4 regions of the Clostridium sp. CM041 genome follow, and region 3 is predicted to be linked to each of the others. Evidence: riboswitches for the same ligand, from Rfam matches in the RefSeq annotation. Region 3 holds a riboswitch; each other region holds the start of a gene.
What was found. A riboswitch is a leader RNA that binds a small molecule or an ion and turns the genes downstream of it on or off. The one in region 3 is predicted to bind cobalamin.
Positions count from the first base shown of each region.

Region 1: another riboswitch for cobalamin. It lies ahead of ACWJJT_RS07460 (sirohydrochlorin cobaltochelatase); the one in region 3 lies ahead of ACWJJT_RS14910 (cobyric acid synthase).
Region 2: another riboswitch for cobalamin. It lies ahead of ACWJJT_RS08585 (YitT family protein); the one in region 3 lies ahead of ACWJJT_RS14910 (cobyric acid synthase).
Region 4: another riboswitch for cobalamin. It lies ahead of ACWJJT_RS08615 (helix-turn-helix domain-containing protein); the one in region 3 lies ahead of ACWJJT_RS14910 (cobyric acid synthase).

Region 1 is NZ_CM143648.1:1,585,011-1,588,557, forward strand. It holds gene ACWJJT_RS07455 (pyridoxal phosphate-dependent aminotransferase) at 1-469, opposite strand, end outside; gene ACWJJT_RS07460 (sirohydrochlorin cobaltochelatase) at 539-1,372, opposite strand; cobalamin riboswitch at 1,518-1,702, opposite strand; gene ACWJJT_RS07465 (transposase) at 1,900-2,811, shown strand; gene cobS (adenosylcobinamide-GDP ribazoletransferase) at 3,136-3,547, opposite strand, start outside.
Region 2 is NZ_CM143648.1:1,834,143-1,837,689, reverse strand. It holds gene ACWJJT_RS08595 (acetyl-CoA hydrolase/transferase family protein) at 1-1,059, shown strand, start outside; gene ACWJJT_RS08590 (GntR family transcriptional regulator) at 1,138-1,482, shown strand; cobalamin riboswitch at 1,766-1,953, shown strand; gene ACWJJT_RS08585 (YitT family protein) at 2,152-3,003, shown strand; gene ACWJJT_RS08580 (DUF3842 family protein) at 3,191-3,547, opposite strand, start outside.
Region 3 is NZ_CM143648.1:3,153,091-3,156,637, reverse strand. It holds gene ACWJJT_RS14910 (cobyric acid synthase) at 1-830, opposite strand, end outside; cobalamin riboswitch at 966-1,150, opposite strand; gene trmB (tRNA (guanosine(46)-N7)-methyltransferase TrmB) at 1,325-1,978, opposite strand; gene ACWJJT_RS14900 (site-2 protease family protein) at 2,026-2,643, opposite strand; gene ACWJJT_RS14895 (hypothetical protein) at 2,937-3,547, opposite strand, start outside.
Region 4 is NZ_CM143648.1:1,838,908-1,842,454, forward strand. It holds gene ACWJJT_RS08610 (cob(I)yrinic acid a,c-diamide adenosyltransferase) at 38-577, opposite strand; gene ACWJJT_RS08615 (helix-turn-helix domain-containing protein) at 623-805, opposite strand; cobalamin riboswitch at 840-1,028, opposite strand; gene ACWJJT_RS08620 (energy-coupling factor ABC transporter substrate-binding protein) at 1,069-1,392, opposite strand; gene ACWJJT_RS08625 (energy-coupling factor ABC transporter permease) at 1,392-2,144, opposite strand; gene ACWJJT_RS08630 (energy-coupling factor ABC transporter ATP-binding protein) at 2,208-3,035, opposite strand; gene cbiQ (cobalt ECF transporter T component CbiQ) at 3,048-3,547, opposite strand, start outside.

The DNA of each region.
Region 1 (3,547 bases), 1.6 Mb from region 3:
TCGGATTACCTAAAACCACACCTTCTACACTCTGTAATCTATTAAGAATATCCTCATAATCATAGGAAAGCTCAGCATATTCATGCTTTAATAAGGTATTATCATCAATCTTCTCTTTTAAATAAGAATACTCTATACTACAATTCCACTTTTTAGCATCAATTTCGTACTCTACAAAAGATGGCACCACAATTAGTAGATTTTTATGACAAGCTATAACTAAGTCAATTATTTCTGCAGCCCCATTTCCTAAAACAAAATATTCTTTTGGGCAATCAATGTATTCTTTTAATTCTTTCAATACCTCCCTATATTGAATATCTGGATATCTTGTTAAAGCATCTACGGCTTCACTAATGTTATCAGTGAAACTTTTAGGAACCCCTAATGGATTAATATTAGAACTGTAATCTATTAATTCTCGCCCCTCAAGTAATCCATTAGTATAAACATCTCCACCATGTATCATTGAATACCTTCCTTTCTACTTGTAACTCTCATCTACCGTACTTTAGTTACTTATAACTTACGCAGAATTTTAATTTCCCTTATGTGTTTTCCCTACATTCTTAAACTTTTCATTAATTACATCATTAATGTGCTGTATATAAATGTCTTGAACGTCACTATTTTCCCCTAACCCATGCAGATATATTTTAACTTTAAACCCTTTTGCCTCTAAAATACTCTTCCAGGAGTCCTCTGCATCTCCCGCCATGTCATTCTTGGCATGTTCTCCCGCTACGAACAGTAGTGGCATTAAAGTGACTTCGCTAATACTCCGGGTAGTAACATTAGGTATTACTCTTTCCAAAGTTGGATACCCTTCCACGGTTGCTACATGTACATTGTTAAAACCTCTATCCCTTAAAACGCTTTCAAAACAGCAATATACTGCATTTGCAATATGGTTTGTACCATGCCCCATCAAAATTACTGTATCCATTGGTTGCAATTGCTTTGATAGAGCATCCACCATTATTGAGTAATCATCTGGCACGTCTGATTCTTCACCCTTAAAACATAAAAGAGGTCTTCCTATTAAGATATTTTTAAATGCTTTACATTCTTTGTATCTATTAACTACATTATTTATATAATCAAATTCTACTCCAGGAATAACATGCAAAGGCTGAACAATTACCTCATTATATCCTTCGCTTTTTAACTTTTCCAAAGCTTCTTCTGGAGTATCTACATGAATATTACCCCTATTCTTAAGTACTCTAAGAATAATATGCGAAGTAAACGCTCTTCTTATATCATAATCTTCGAAAGTATGTCTTATTTTATCTTCTATTGCATCGATAGTTACTTTTCTTGCATCTTCATGTGTTGTTCCAAAACTTACAATTAAAATTGCCTTCTTCATTTCGTTCATCCACCTTACTAAATATTTTCAGAAATATATCATAACATTTACATATAATGCTTTTTAAAACAAAAAAAATAGTACGCATACGATAGCGACTACTTTTTAATTAATCCATAATTAAATAGTTCTTTCCCTCCGAAAGCTTGTTAACATCATTTAGGCAGGTCTCCTGGCTTTTGATTCTTCCTTTAATTTTCCTCCCTCATTTTTAATTTACGAAGTGGAATTTAAAAGTTTCTCATCAATTACAGTAGCGGGGGCTGCTGCGGATTCAAACCGCATTCCCTTTTCACCTATTTCAAGGCACCTAAAATTATATTCAATTCTCTATTAGTTCTAGTTTATTATACTTAAGCCTTACTGTCAATATTTAGAGTGTAACCTTAGTTTAATAGGGCAAATAGTTAGGGACGGTTAACAACTATTTAAACTATTTATATGCTAACTTAAGATTATGAATATGAATATCATCCCGATTCATAGGCAATAATTCAAATGAAAATCTATGAGGAAGGGTGATTTTAATGCCAAGAAAGGCAAGAGAAAAAACAGATGACTCTATATTTCATATTATGTGCAAAAGTATCAGCGAAATAAATTTATTTAAGGATGATGAGGATAAGAACAAGTATTTATCACTTGTAAAGAAGTATAAATATCTCTATAATTTTAAAATCTACGGTTACTGTCTTATGGATAACCATTCACATTTAATGATTGATGCTAATGGTGCTGATATATCAAAAGTAATGCATGGAATAAATTTTTCTTATGCAATGTATTTTAATAAAAAGTATAAAAGGGAAGGACATCTTTTTAAAGATAGATTTAAGAGTAAAATAGTTAATAATGAACGATATTTGAAGACTTTATCCCTATATATACACAATAATCCTACGGATATAGATGAATATAAAAATTGTCCCGAAAAATATGCTTTTTCTAGTCTAGCCATATTTTTAGGAAAAAGACATGATTCCTTTAAATTAGTTGATTACGGATTTATTATGAGTTCTTTTGGTAATAACCTAAAAAATGCAAGAAAGAATTACTATAATCTTATCTTTCGCTGTAATGGAGAAAAATTAAAACAAGAAATAGAATTTAAAGATGAAAAAGCAGAGTATAAATGTGAACGAAAGATACTTGTAAGGAATTTTAAGCCAGAAGATATAATAGAATTTATAGCGTCAAAGATGAATGTATCAAAGACTAATCTTTATATGAAGTACAGTAGAAAGCTTGTACGGGCAAAAGCCTTAACCGTTGTTCTAATGAGGAGCCTCTGCAATTTTAAATCTAGCGATATATCCAGCACTCTTGGAAACATTACACAGGCTAGAGTATCAAGATTAAGCACTATTGGCATCGAATTAATTGGAACAGAAGAAAAATACGAGAATATTATCATGGATTTTATTAAACGTTATGCTTAGTAATAATTTATTAAGTTTCAATATTATGATTAATTATTTATTTTAACCTATCTATTTATTAAATCTGTTATATTAAATAAAAAAAATAGGATAACAGATGGACATTTGTTTTTAATAAAATATGGACAAGTATCAAAAATATACATTTTACTATGTATAATATAAAAATATCTAAAATTAGTGTTCAATAAATTAAATCAACAATAAAAAGGTACAAGTTTCGATAAATAACTTGTACCTTTTTAGAAGATAAATAATTGTTAACCGTCCCCATTTATTTCATCTACCTTACCTTATTGTTACATCTACCTTATTGTTATATTGTTATATTGCTATAAATAAAATCATAGTTAGAATTTCAACTAATTCATTATTAGCTCCTAAGCTATCTCCCGTAAGTCCCGTAATTTTACTCTCGCAAAACTTATTAAATAGGAAACTTAAAAGTAACGCTGATAGTATCAATATAACACTTTTATTAAATCCTATTAATAAGGTTCCAAATACAATAGTTATAACACCCGAAATTACCACCCTTTTTATGTCAATATTTCCAATAAATATATTACCCGAGCCTGTTTCTTTAGCATTCTTACCAATAAAAGATATAAAGACAACGGTAAATCTTGCAATTATTGGCGTTGCAATTAATATGAGTGGTAAATTCTTTCCTATGATAGTGCAGACCGCTGCATATCGTGCTAACATATCAAATACTATAGCAATAGTTGCATAA
Region 2 (3,547 bases), 1.3 Mb from region 3:
GATATAGGGGATTTAACAACTTGCTTTTTTTCAGAAATGCCAAGATTATTCAGAGAAGAGTATTTAAAGGTTAATGTGGCTATAATCCAAGTTTCGGAGCCTGACGAACATAGTTTTTGTAGCTTTGGAGTTTCAAGTGGCTACGCTAAAGTAACTGCGGAGTGTGCAGATATTGTTATAGCAGAAGTTAATAAGAAGATGCCAAGAGTTTTAGGAGATAACTTTATACATGTTAAAGATATAGACTATATGGTAGAGGCTGACTATAAAGTTATGGAACTAAAAAAAGGTGAAATAGGAGATGCAGAAAATGAAATAGGAAGAAACTGCTCCTTAATTATAGAGGATGGATCGACATTACAACTTGGAATAGGCGCTATACCAGATGCCATACTTTTAAATTTAAAGGGTAAAAATGATTTAGGCATACATTCAGAGATGATATCAGATGGAGTAGTAGACCTTGTAGAAGCTGGAGTTATAAATAACAAGAGAAAGACTATTCATAAAAATAAGATAGTAGCTGCGGTTTTAATGGGAACGAAGAAACTATATAATTTTGCTAATAATAACCCAATGATAGATATGTTATCTGTTGATTATGTAAATGATCCATATGTTATAAGTCAAAATGATAGTATGGTATCAATAAGTTCATGTACACAAATAGATTTGATGGGACGAATAGTATTAGAGTCTATAGAATTAAAACAATTTAGTGGAGCCTACGAACAAGTAGATTTTATTAGAGGTGCGAATAAATCCAAAGGTGGTAAAGCGATAATAGCAGTTCTATCAACAGATTTTAATGGTAAGGTTTCTAGAATAGTTCCATTAATAGACAATGAAGCTATAGCATCGACATCAAGGACGGATGTTCATTATGTAGTTACCGAGTATGGTATAGCGGAACTAAGGGGAAAGACATTAAAAGAAAGAGGGAGAGCTTTAATAAATATAGCTCACCCTAAATTTAGGAAAGAATTAATCAAAGAGTGGAAAAGAAGATTTAGCAGCACCGCAGGCGATGATTTAATGATTAAGAGGTCGTGTCAATGATTGGAGTGAATTAGTCAATTAATTCAATATGCTTTGGGAGGGATTTTTATTGATGTTATAATAAATAGAAAAAGTGGAGTGCCACTTTATATTCAAATTAAACAACAGATTATAGATAAAATAGAAAAAGGAACCCTCAAAGTCGGAACAAAATTACCTACAGAAAGAGAATTATCTGAAATGTTAAAAGTAAGCAGAAATACTGTAAGCACTGCATATAATGACTTGGAACAAGAGGGGACTTTGAAAGCTTATCAAGGGAAGGGAACGTTTGTAACTGAAGATTTTATATCTTGGGAAATTAAAAATAATATAATAAAATTCATTGACTTAGGACTAGAGGAAGCTCTGAAAAGTGGAATGAAATTAGAAAAGTTTTTAGATATAGTAGATCGAAGGGTAGATGCAAAAAACATATATTAGATAAATTTAGTATGTTTAAAGCATATCATATAGAAGTAGTTAATTTCTATGATTGGTGCCCTAATATTTATATATCTTATGGTAAGTAAATCATACGGATTTGGAGGTGATAATTAATGCCTGTTATATAAATATCATATTTGAACAAGCAAATTTTTTTATGATTGATTGTTCAAGACCTGCCCCTTGTGAGTCTATTGCAGCTTACTGAAAATAAGGAAAGCTTAAATTAATCAAGTATTTAAAATGTATACTTTGGTTATGTAATAATATGTTAATTTAACTTAATATTAAATTTAAAGGTATGAGATGTTTTGCATTTCATTTAAAAGGGAACCAGGTGAAAAGCCTGAACGGTCCCGCCGCTGTAATGGTGAGAAGCTCTAAATTATACCACTGACAATTTTGCTGGGAAGGATTAAAGCGACTGTGATCCAAAGTCAGAAGACCTGCCTTTATTAATACACCAAGAACGCTACGAGTGATAGGGGGTGTGACGCATATTTGTATGAAAATGCATTTAAATTTTGCGTTTTTTACAAATATGGTTGGTATTATTATCAAGCCCTTAGCATAAATGCTAAAGGGCTTAATTTTTCGTTGAGAAAGAAATTATGATTATTTTATAGAGGATAGGTAATACAATTGATAATTATAAGGAGGCATATTATGCAAACAAAGATAAAGGAATTTGTGCTTATAAACATAGGAATGTTCATGGTATCAGCAGGTTTATATTTCTTTTTAATGCCAAATAATTTAGCGACAGGTGGGGCGAATGGATTAGCGATAGTTATAAATAAATTTACAGGGGGATTATCCGTAGGTTGGATAATGATGATAATAAACCTTATTTTGTTTGTAATAGCATTTATTGCTATCGGAAAGGGTTTTGGTGGAAAAAGTGTGTATGCAAGCTTTGGTGTAGGAGGTATTATAATTGTATTTCAAAAGTTTATACCTATTAATAATTCAATTACAGGAGATATTTTACTGGAACTTATATTTGGAATACTAATATCAGGAATAGGTACAGCTATAGTCTTTGATCAAAATGCTTCAACAGGGGGGACAGATATCTTAGCTAAGATATTAAATGAATTTTTTCATATAAATTTAGGAAAAGGAGTTTTAATATGTGATTTAATTGTTATTTTAATGGCAGTTTTTGCTTTTGGAATTAAGCTATCATTATATGCAATGCTCGGAGTTATATTTAATGGTTTTCTTATAGACCATATCATAGATGGAATAAATGTGTGCAAAGAAGTTACAATTATAAGTAAGAACAGCGATAAGATAAGAAAATATATAAGAGAAAAGCTAGATAAAACATCTACTGTATATAACGGAGTAGGGGATTTTTCAGATGAGGATAAAGAAGTTGTTGTGGTTATAGTAGGAAGAAGGGAGTTTATAACACTTAAAAAATTCATAAAATTTGTTGATAAGGATGCTTTTGTAACAGTGAATAATATTTATGAGGTCTTTGGATACGGATTTAAATCCTTAAAACATTAAATAAAAATTTTTAGACAGCTAATAGAGCGGATTAACAAAATTTATGCCGTGAAAGCGGGCAAAATTGTTAGTTATAGAATACCAACAGAGGTATTAACCCAAGAATTAATAAAGTCTTTGTATGAGTCAGATGCTAAAGTTACAGAGGATAAAGAACTGGTATTTTAAATATTATGTATAAACCTTATTATATAAAAGGATATTTTATATTACTTTTTATATCAAGTACAATCTCTTTAATGATATCTTTGATTTGCATATTCCTTGTGCCTGGTATATAAATACCATGTTTTTGTAGTGGGAGTATATATTTAGTACAATCCATATTAAATATTGACGTGGCAATCATGGGAGTAATTTCACCGTTAATGCCGCCACTACATATTATTCCAATTGGACCGATTATACTATCGATTTTATTTTTCTTGCAAAATGAGCAAATTGATTCCTCTCCACTTATACCAATGTTTGCACCAGCTCTTACCATATTTGAACAAGCAAATGCATTTGTACCAAGTGCAACAATATAGATATCTAGGTCAAT
Region 3 (3,547 bases):
ACAAATCTAACTGATACATCTTCTTCAGCCTTTAATGCGTCTAAATCCGTAAAATTCGATATATGTGGAAGCTTTATTACAGCAATATCAATAGCTGCAGTAATTTTTTTGTTAAATTCTACTGCACCATCTTCATCTTCGAGTTCCAATCTAAAATAAGGAACTACCCCTGCACATGGAATATGTATAATATCCTCAAGCATTGTAAGTCCTGGCTTTAAGATTTCTAAATCTCCTCTAAATTTATTAATAATAGTGGCTTTAACCCTTTTTTTCTCTGCCTGATTAAGCAAAAGCAAAGTCCCTGCTAATGACGCAAATACTCCACCCTTATCTATATCTCCTGCGAGTATCACAGGTGCATCTATAAGTTCCGCCATTCCCATATTCACTATATCTCTATCTCTTAAATTAATTTCTGCTGGGCTACCTGCTCCTTCCATTACTATAATATCAAACTTCTTCTCTAATTCTTCAAACTGCTTTTTTAGCATGTCTTTGAATTCCAATTTCATATTATGATATTCCATAGCTGTACTATTCCCAAAAACCTTTCCATTAACGATAATTTGGCACTTTTTATCCGAGGTAGGTTTTAATAAAATCGGATTCATATATACCTCTGGCTCCAATCCTGCCGCATAGGCTTGAAGCACCTGCGCACGTCCCATTTCTTTTCCATCCAATGTAATATAAGAATTCAATGACATATTCTGTGACTTAAAAGGACATACTGAAAACCCATCTTGCACAAAAATTCTGCAAAGTGCTGTTACTAATATGCTTTTTCCTACTGATGAAGCGGTTCCTTGAACCATTACTTTAGCCATTATTATTTCTCCTTTCTTCCTGCTTGTATTCGTACTTGGCACACAACAAAAAAACAGCAAGCTTGCGCACCTGCTGTTATGTACAAATATTTCATTGCACTAACTTGAATTCTACAGTTCTTTCCCGCCGAAAGCTTAATATTACTAATTTAGGCAGGTCTCCTGGCTCTTGATACACTTTCTCTTATCACTTTCCCTTTCAGGTAGTTATTAAAGATTTTCTCTCAATTACAGTAGCGGGGGCTGCTGTGGAATTACACCACATTCCCTTTTCACCTTACTAATCATCTACTAAAGTAACTTCATCCACTTTATTGGCTGATTAATAAAAGGCACCTAAACAAATCTATTCATTTTTAACTAATATAATTCATAAGTTTCATTATTAAAATTTTCAATTTAATACATTTCTATGTAATTAAGTTTATAGCATTATGTTAATCCTGTCAATAAATAAGAATCTAAAATGCTTAAGTCTCATATGGTTAAATTCGCTAAATTAATTTTGCTTGTAGAAACATAGCTTGTTTCCCTATTTCTGTGAATTTAGCTTCATATTCTGTAACTACATTATCTTTAAAATCACTCTTATGCAAATCATAGGTTGAAAATAATATTTCAAACCCGCACTCTTTGAAATAGTCTACTGATTCTTCGAATAGCTCTGTATCATCTGTTTTGAACCAAACTTCAGATCCCGGTTTTAAGAATTTCTTATAGCTCGTCAAGAACTTAGTATGAGTTAATCTTCTTTTATTATGTCTGTCTTTTGGCCAAGGATTACAAAAATTTATATAAATTCTGCTTATCTCATCTTTTGCAAACACATCATCAATAAGCATAATGTTCATTGGCATAAGACGTACATTTATGTCTTGTTCCCCTTCAACTTCTCTTACTTCTATTACTTTTCTAAGGGCAAATACCAGAACCTCATCTTTTAAATCAATGCCTACAAAATTGATATCAAGATCTCTCCTGGACTTTTCTGATATAAATCTACCTTTACCGCAACCTAGTTCTAGATGAATTGCATTGTTATTTTTAAATTCTTCATTCCATTTTCCTTTGTGATCATATTGGTCAGTTATTACAATATGACTAGTTTCCAGCTCTGGCCTAGCCCAATATTTTTTTCTTAAGCGCATATGTTTTTCTCCCTACATTTATAATTTTTATGAAATTTACTTTTTATTTAAAACATCCCTGCAATATTTAAAAACTGTTTAAATAACCATAACCCTGGCGCTTGCACGATATAAGTAAAAACTGATTGTCCACCAGGCAATATAGGCAATATTAACACCATAAATATTAAGAATTGATACCTATAAATTGCATCTGGTAAATTGTAAAAAAACTTTGGGAACAAATCTCTAACTATATGAGATCCATCAAATCCCGGTATTGGCACTAAATTAAGAAAAAACAAAATACAATTTAGGTACCCTGTAATTATTAAAATTTGGCTAATAATAGTATATAATCCACCATGAATTGGTGGAAGTTTCGAAAATAACACAGTCAGAATTGCAAATACAAACCCTAGAATCAGATTAGCAATTGGGCCTGCAACTGAAACTTTCAAATCATCCTTATAATAATTTTTAAATGCACTAGGATTTGTCTGAACAGGCTTTGCCCAACCAAACCCTACTAATATAATCATAAGAAATCCCATTGGATCTATATGTGCGATTGGATTCAGCGTAAGTCTCCCTTGAAATCGTGGAGTTTTGTCTCCTAACCTATCCGCTACGATAGCATGCGCATACTCATGAAAAGTAAATGCTAATAAAATTGCCGGTATCATCAAAATCTTATTTAATATTTGTTGTGTATCCAAATTTATTCCTCCTTATATTCCTACATGGTAGGCAATGTTAATCGCTACTCACCTTGTTAATGCATCTTTGACTTGTTATTTTTTAAGATGTCTAATATATCTATTATAACAAAGTTTATTGTTATTTTGAATTGAATATTCTTAAAATAAAATAATATATTACCACAACTATATCCTTATGAATTAACTTATATTTTCAGGTTATAGAAAAAACCTTATCTTAAAAAGATAAGGTCTTAAATAAAACATCATAGTATCGACTACTTAAAAAGAACAAAAGATACTTCTTTATTATTAACTAATGATACTATTCCCTTAGTATACAATTGCAATAATTCTCCTTTATAGCTAGTTTCAGTTCCAGAACTAACATCTTTTATTACACCCTTCATTGCATCATTTTGATAGACCTTACCAAGAGATGTAACGAATAGATCATTTTTTTTACAAGGTTTTTGTAAATCAATCACTTTCCAATTTTCAGTGTTTTCTGATGTTTTACCATAATAAACTTTGCTTACCAAATTATCTTTTAATTCTCCAAGATACACATTGTCATCATCATCAGTGCCAATTAAAGTAAGTTTTTCTACACCTTTAATATTTATAGGTTCCTCAAGGGTGGTAGAATACATTTTATTATAGACTAATCCCTCGTACACCAAATTATCTTCATGGCGCGCTAATGCCATATTACTCACACTCTTTGGTATTGTATCAATTTTTGTCATATCTTTCATTCTTGTAATTCTATATATACTGCTTCCCTCACCACTACTTGAAACTTTTACGTAAATAAACCCTGTTAAAATTGATAGTTGAGTATCTTCTACTTCAGCATTTGTATCAGTCCAGGCTAAATCTTTAATCT
Region 4 (3,547 bases), 1.3 Mb from region 3:
TATTGTTTTACTTTATATACCAACTTTTTTTTCATAATTAAAACTCTATACCCTCTCTAGATGGTATTCCTTCGTTAAAATAATGTTTAATATCCTTCATCTCAGTTACAAGGTTTGCTTTATCTATTATAGCTTTAGGTACGTCTCTCCCTGTTAAAATCAATTCTATATTACCAGGTTTATTCTCCATTAATTCTAGTAGTTGTTCTTCACTTATTAGTTGATTGTTCAATGCTCCCATTACCTCATCCATGATAAGTATGTCGCATTTTTCTTCTTTTAATGCTTCCCTACAAAATTCATATCCCTTTTGTACCTCTTCTTTTAATTCATTTTTTTCCTCTGCATTTAATGTCCAAAAAAAACCTCTTTTTTTCTCAAACCTAAATATATTAAAAAAGGGAGCCAGTTTTTTTGCACTTTCAATCTCACCAGTTTTACTTCCCTTCAAAAATTGTACCATAAATACAGTATATCCATTTCCTGCTGCACGTACGGCTAATCCTACAGCTGCAGTCGTTTTCCCCTTGCCATTCCCCGTATAAATTTCAACATATCCGTTTTTTAATTTCCCCATTATATTCATTTCTCCTTTTATTATCATATGCATACATATGCTTTATTATCTCAGGGTTATCTTATATTTTTTTATTTTATATTGCAAATCTTGTCTTGAAATACTTAATTCTCTTGATGTTTTGCTAACATTGTTTTCGTTTTTATTCAGTGTTTTTTCAATAATCCCCTTTTCAATATCAGCCATATAGCTAACCAACTCGAACCTCTTTTCTACATTTACCACCATATTTTGAAAACACCTCCCTATCTCTCGTAGAGTTAACTGTGTATAATTATAGAAAGGTATTCTGGCTTAAGTCTCATTGCCCTTAAAACCTTCCCAGTTTCCCAGTGATATTTTTTATAAGGACTCCTCTTTTACAGCGGCGGGACCGCGCAGGATTTCCACCTGTCTTCCCTTTTAAACTAAAGCAATTAATACTTTAATTACCCATAATTATAATATTAAATCAATAAATGATACTTTCATCCCAATTATATGAAAAAGCATTATTCAGTTTTATTCCCCTGATTTTCTTTTTTAGTTCTCTCTACGAATCTTCCCAGGAAAAAGAATAGAACACCAACTCCTATACCTGTCTGTAGACAAAAGAGTAAACTCTCAATTTCCCCTGGTAATTCTCCACCAACCCAAGTTTCCATAACCGGTTCAAACCAAGGCTTATACTCAGTACCTGTAATCTCGGAAACTACTTTACTTCCTGCATCATCTGAGCCACCAAATTCAGCACCCTTTAATGCGAATAATGGTATAATGGCAATTAGTGCAGCAATAATTAATAAAATGAAAACCTTTTTTTTCGTCTTTACCATTAATTTTCGCCTCCCTTTAGGAATCCAAGTTCTGTTAATTCGGATTTTGCATATGTTTCAAGACCCATAATGATGACAACGGTCAGAATACCCTCGATAATTGCCAGTGGAAGCTGTGTCGGTGCAAATACTGCAAGGAACTTGACTACAGATGCTGCGATACCGCCGTTCGCAGACGGATATGCAAGTGCAAGTTCAAAACTTGTTACACAATAGGTTAATAAGTCACCGATTGATGCTGCCAGAAAAATACCTACATATTTATTGACTTTGAGCTTCTGGCATAATTTGTAGATTACATAAGTAACAAGCGGTCCTGCAATAGCCATAGAAAACGTATTAGCACCAAGAGTGGTCAGTCCGCCATGAGCAAGCAAAATTGACTGAAAAAGTAGTACAATAATCCCCAGGATGCTGACTGCCATTGGTCCGAATAGGATTGCACCAAGTCCGGTACCAGTCATATGTGAGCAACTTCCTGTTACTGACGGAATCTTTAAAGATGAAAGCACAAAAATGAATGCACCTGACATAGCAAGAATAGTGATGGATTTACGGTTCTTAGCCAATGTTTTCTTAATTGATAAGTAACCTGCTACTAAGAATGGAACGCATATAACACCCCATATAATACAGAATTTTGGTGGAAGGTATCCTTCCATGATGTGCATTGCATTTGCTACCGGGGCTACCCCGAAAATTAATGCGAAAGCAATCGCAATAAAGATAATTTTCTTTTCTTTCTGATTCATTTTTTTCCTCCTCTATTGTTTTAAATTTATATTAATCTAAGCTGAAACGCCTAGAAAACCCAACTATCTTTCAAGCATTTCCTTGAATTCTTGCGTACTTTTCGGATAGGCACTAGTATCTTCCAGCAGATGTTTTTCTACAAGCAATTCATATATCTCAAGCACTGTTGGCTGTTTTAAATTTGCCTGTTTTAAAATTTCTGTGTTTTGGAAAATTTCTAAAGGTGTTCCATCTGCGATAATTTTCCCTTCACAGAATACAAGGACTCGCTCCGCCCATCGATATGCGAAATCTACATCATGGGTGGAAATGAGCATTGTCTTGCCCTCCGAACCAAGCTTGGCCAAAACTTCTTCTAGTATCAATGCATTTAAAGGATCCAATGATGCAGTCGGTTCATCAAAGATAATGATTTCTGATTTCATAGCAATGATGCCCGCAATGGTGACTCGCTTCTTTTCACCGCCACTCAAATAGTGTGGCGGACGATCCTTGAAATCTGATATGTTCATGTATGCCAGTGCTTCCTCGACTCGCTTGAGTACTTCCTCTTTTGGAAGCTTTAAATTCATTGGCCCGAATCCAACTTCAGCCCTAACTGTAGATGCGATTATTTGATTGTCCGCATCTTGAAAAACAATCCCGATATTTTTTCGAAGTCCTTTTAAATTCTTCTTATTAACGACAGTACCCCGGTAAATTATTTTTCCCTGTTCAGGTGTAAATACACCGTTTATGTTTAAGAAAAATGTAGATTTTCCGGATCCATTAGAACCAATAACAGCGATTTTCTCACCTTCATAGATATCCACACTTACGCCGTCCAATGCAGACTTGCCATTTCCGTAGACGTAGTATAGATCTTCGACCTTCAATATTGATTTCCCCATAATAGCTCCTTTCTATCTTGTAACGCCCCATATCAGAATCAAAAAAATTATAAATGTTACCGCAGAGGCAATCTGTATTGTCTCTACCTTTTTATCTTCCTCCAAAAATATAAGATCGCCATCATAGCATCTGGCCTCCATTGCATCATAATAATCGTTTGCCTTTTTAAGCGAAATAACCAGCATATTGCTTGCAATGCTTCCAAATGTATAGCAGGAAGTCTTAAAATCACAGTAACCCTGACGGGATTCTGCGGAATTTTTCATTTTAGTATAGACATCCATTAAAATGAAAATATAACGGTAAATGAGGTTCATCAGCTCTACAATTAGCTTTGGAACATGTGCCTTTCGAAGCACATATATAATCTCTGAGGACGGAGTTGACAGTGTCATCATTTGTAGGGCACTTATAGCTGCAAAAACTTTCAGAATCAAAAACGCCACTTCCTTAAGCTTTGCCTGAGAAGTAAACACATAGCAGAAGCCAAGATACAGGTTATACTGCCCCA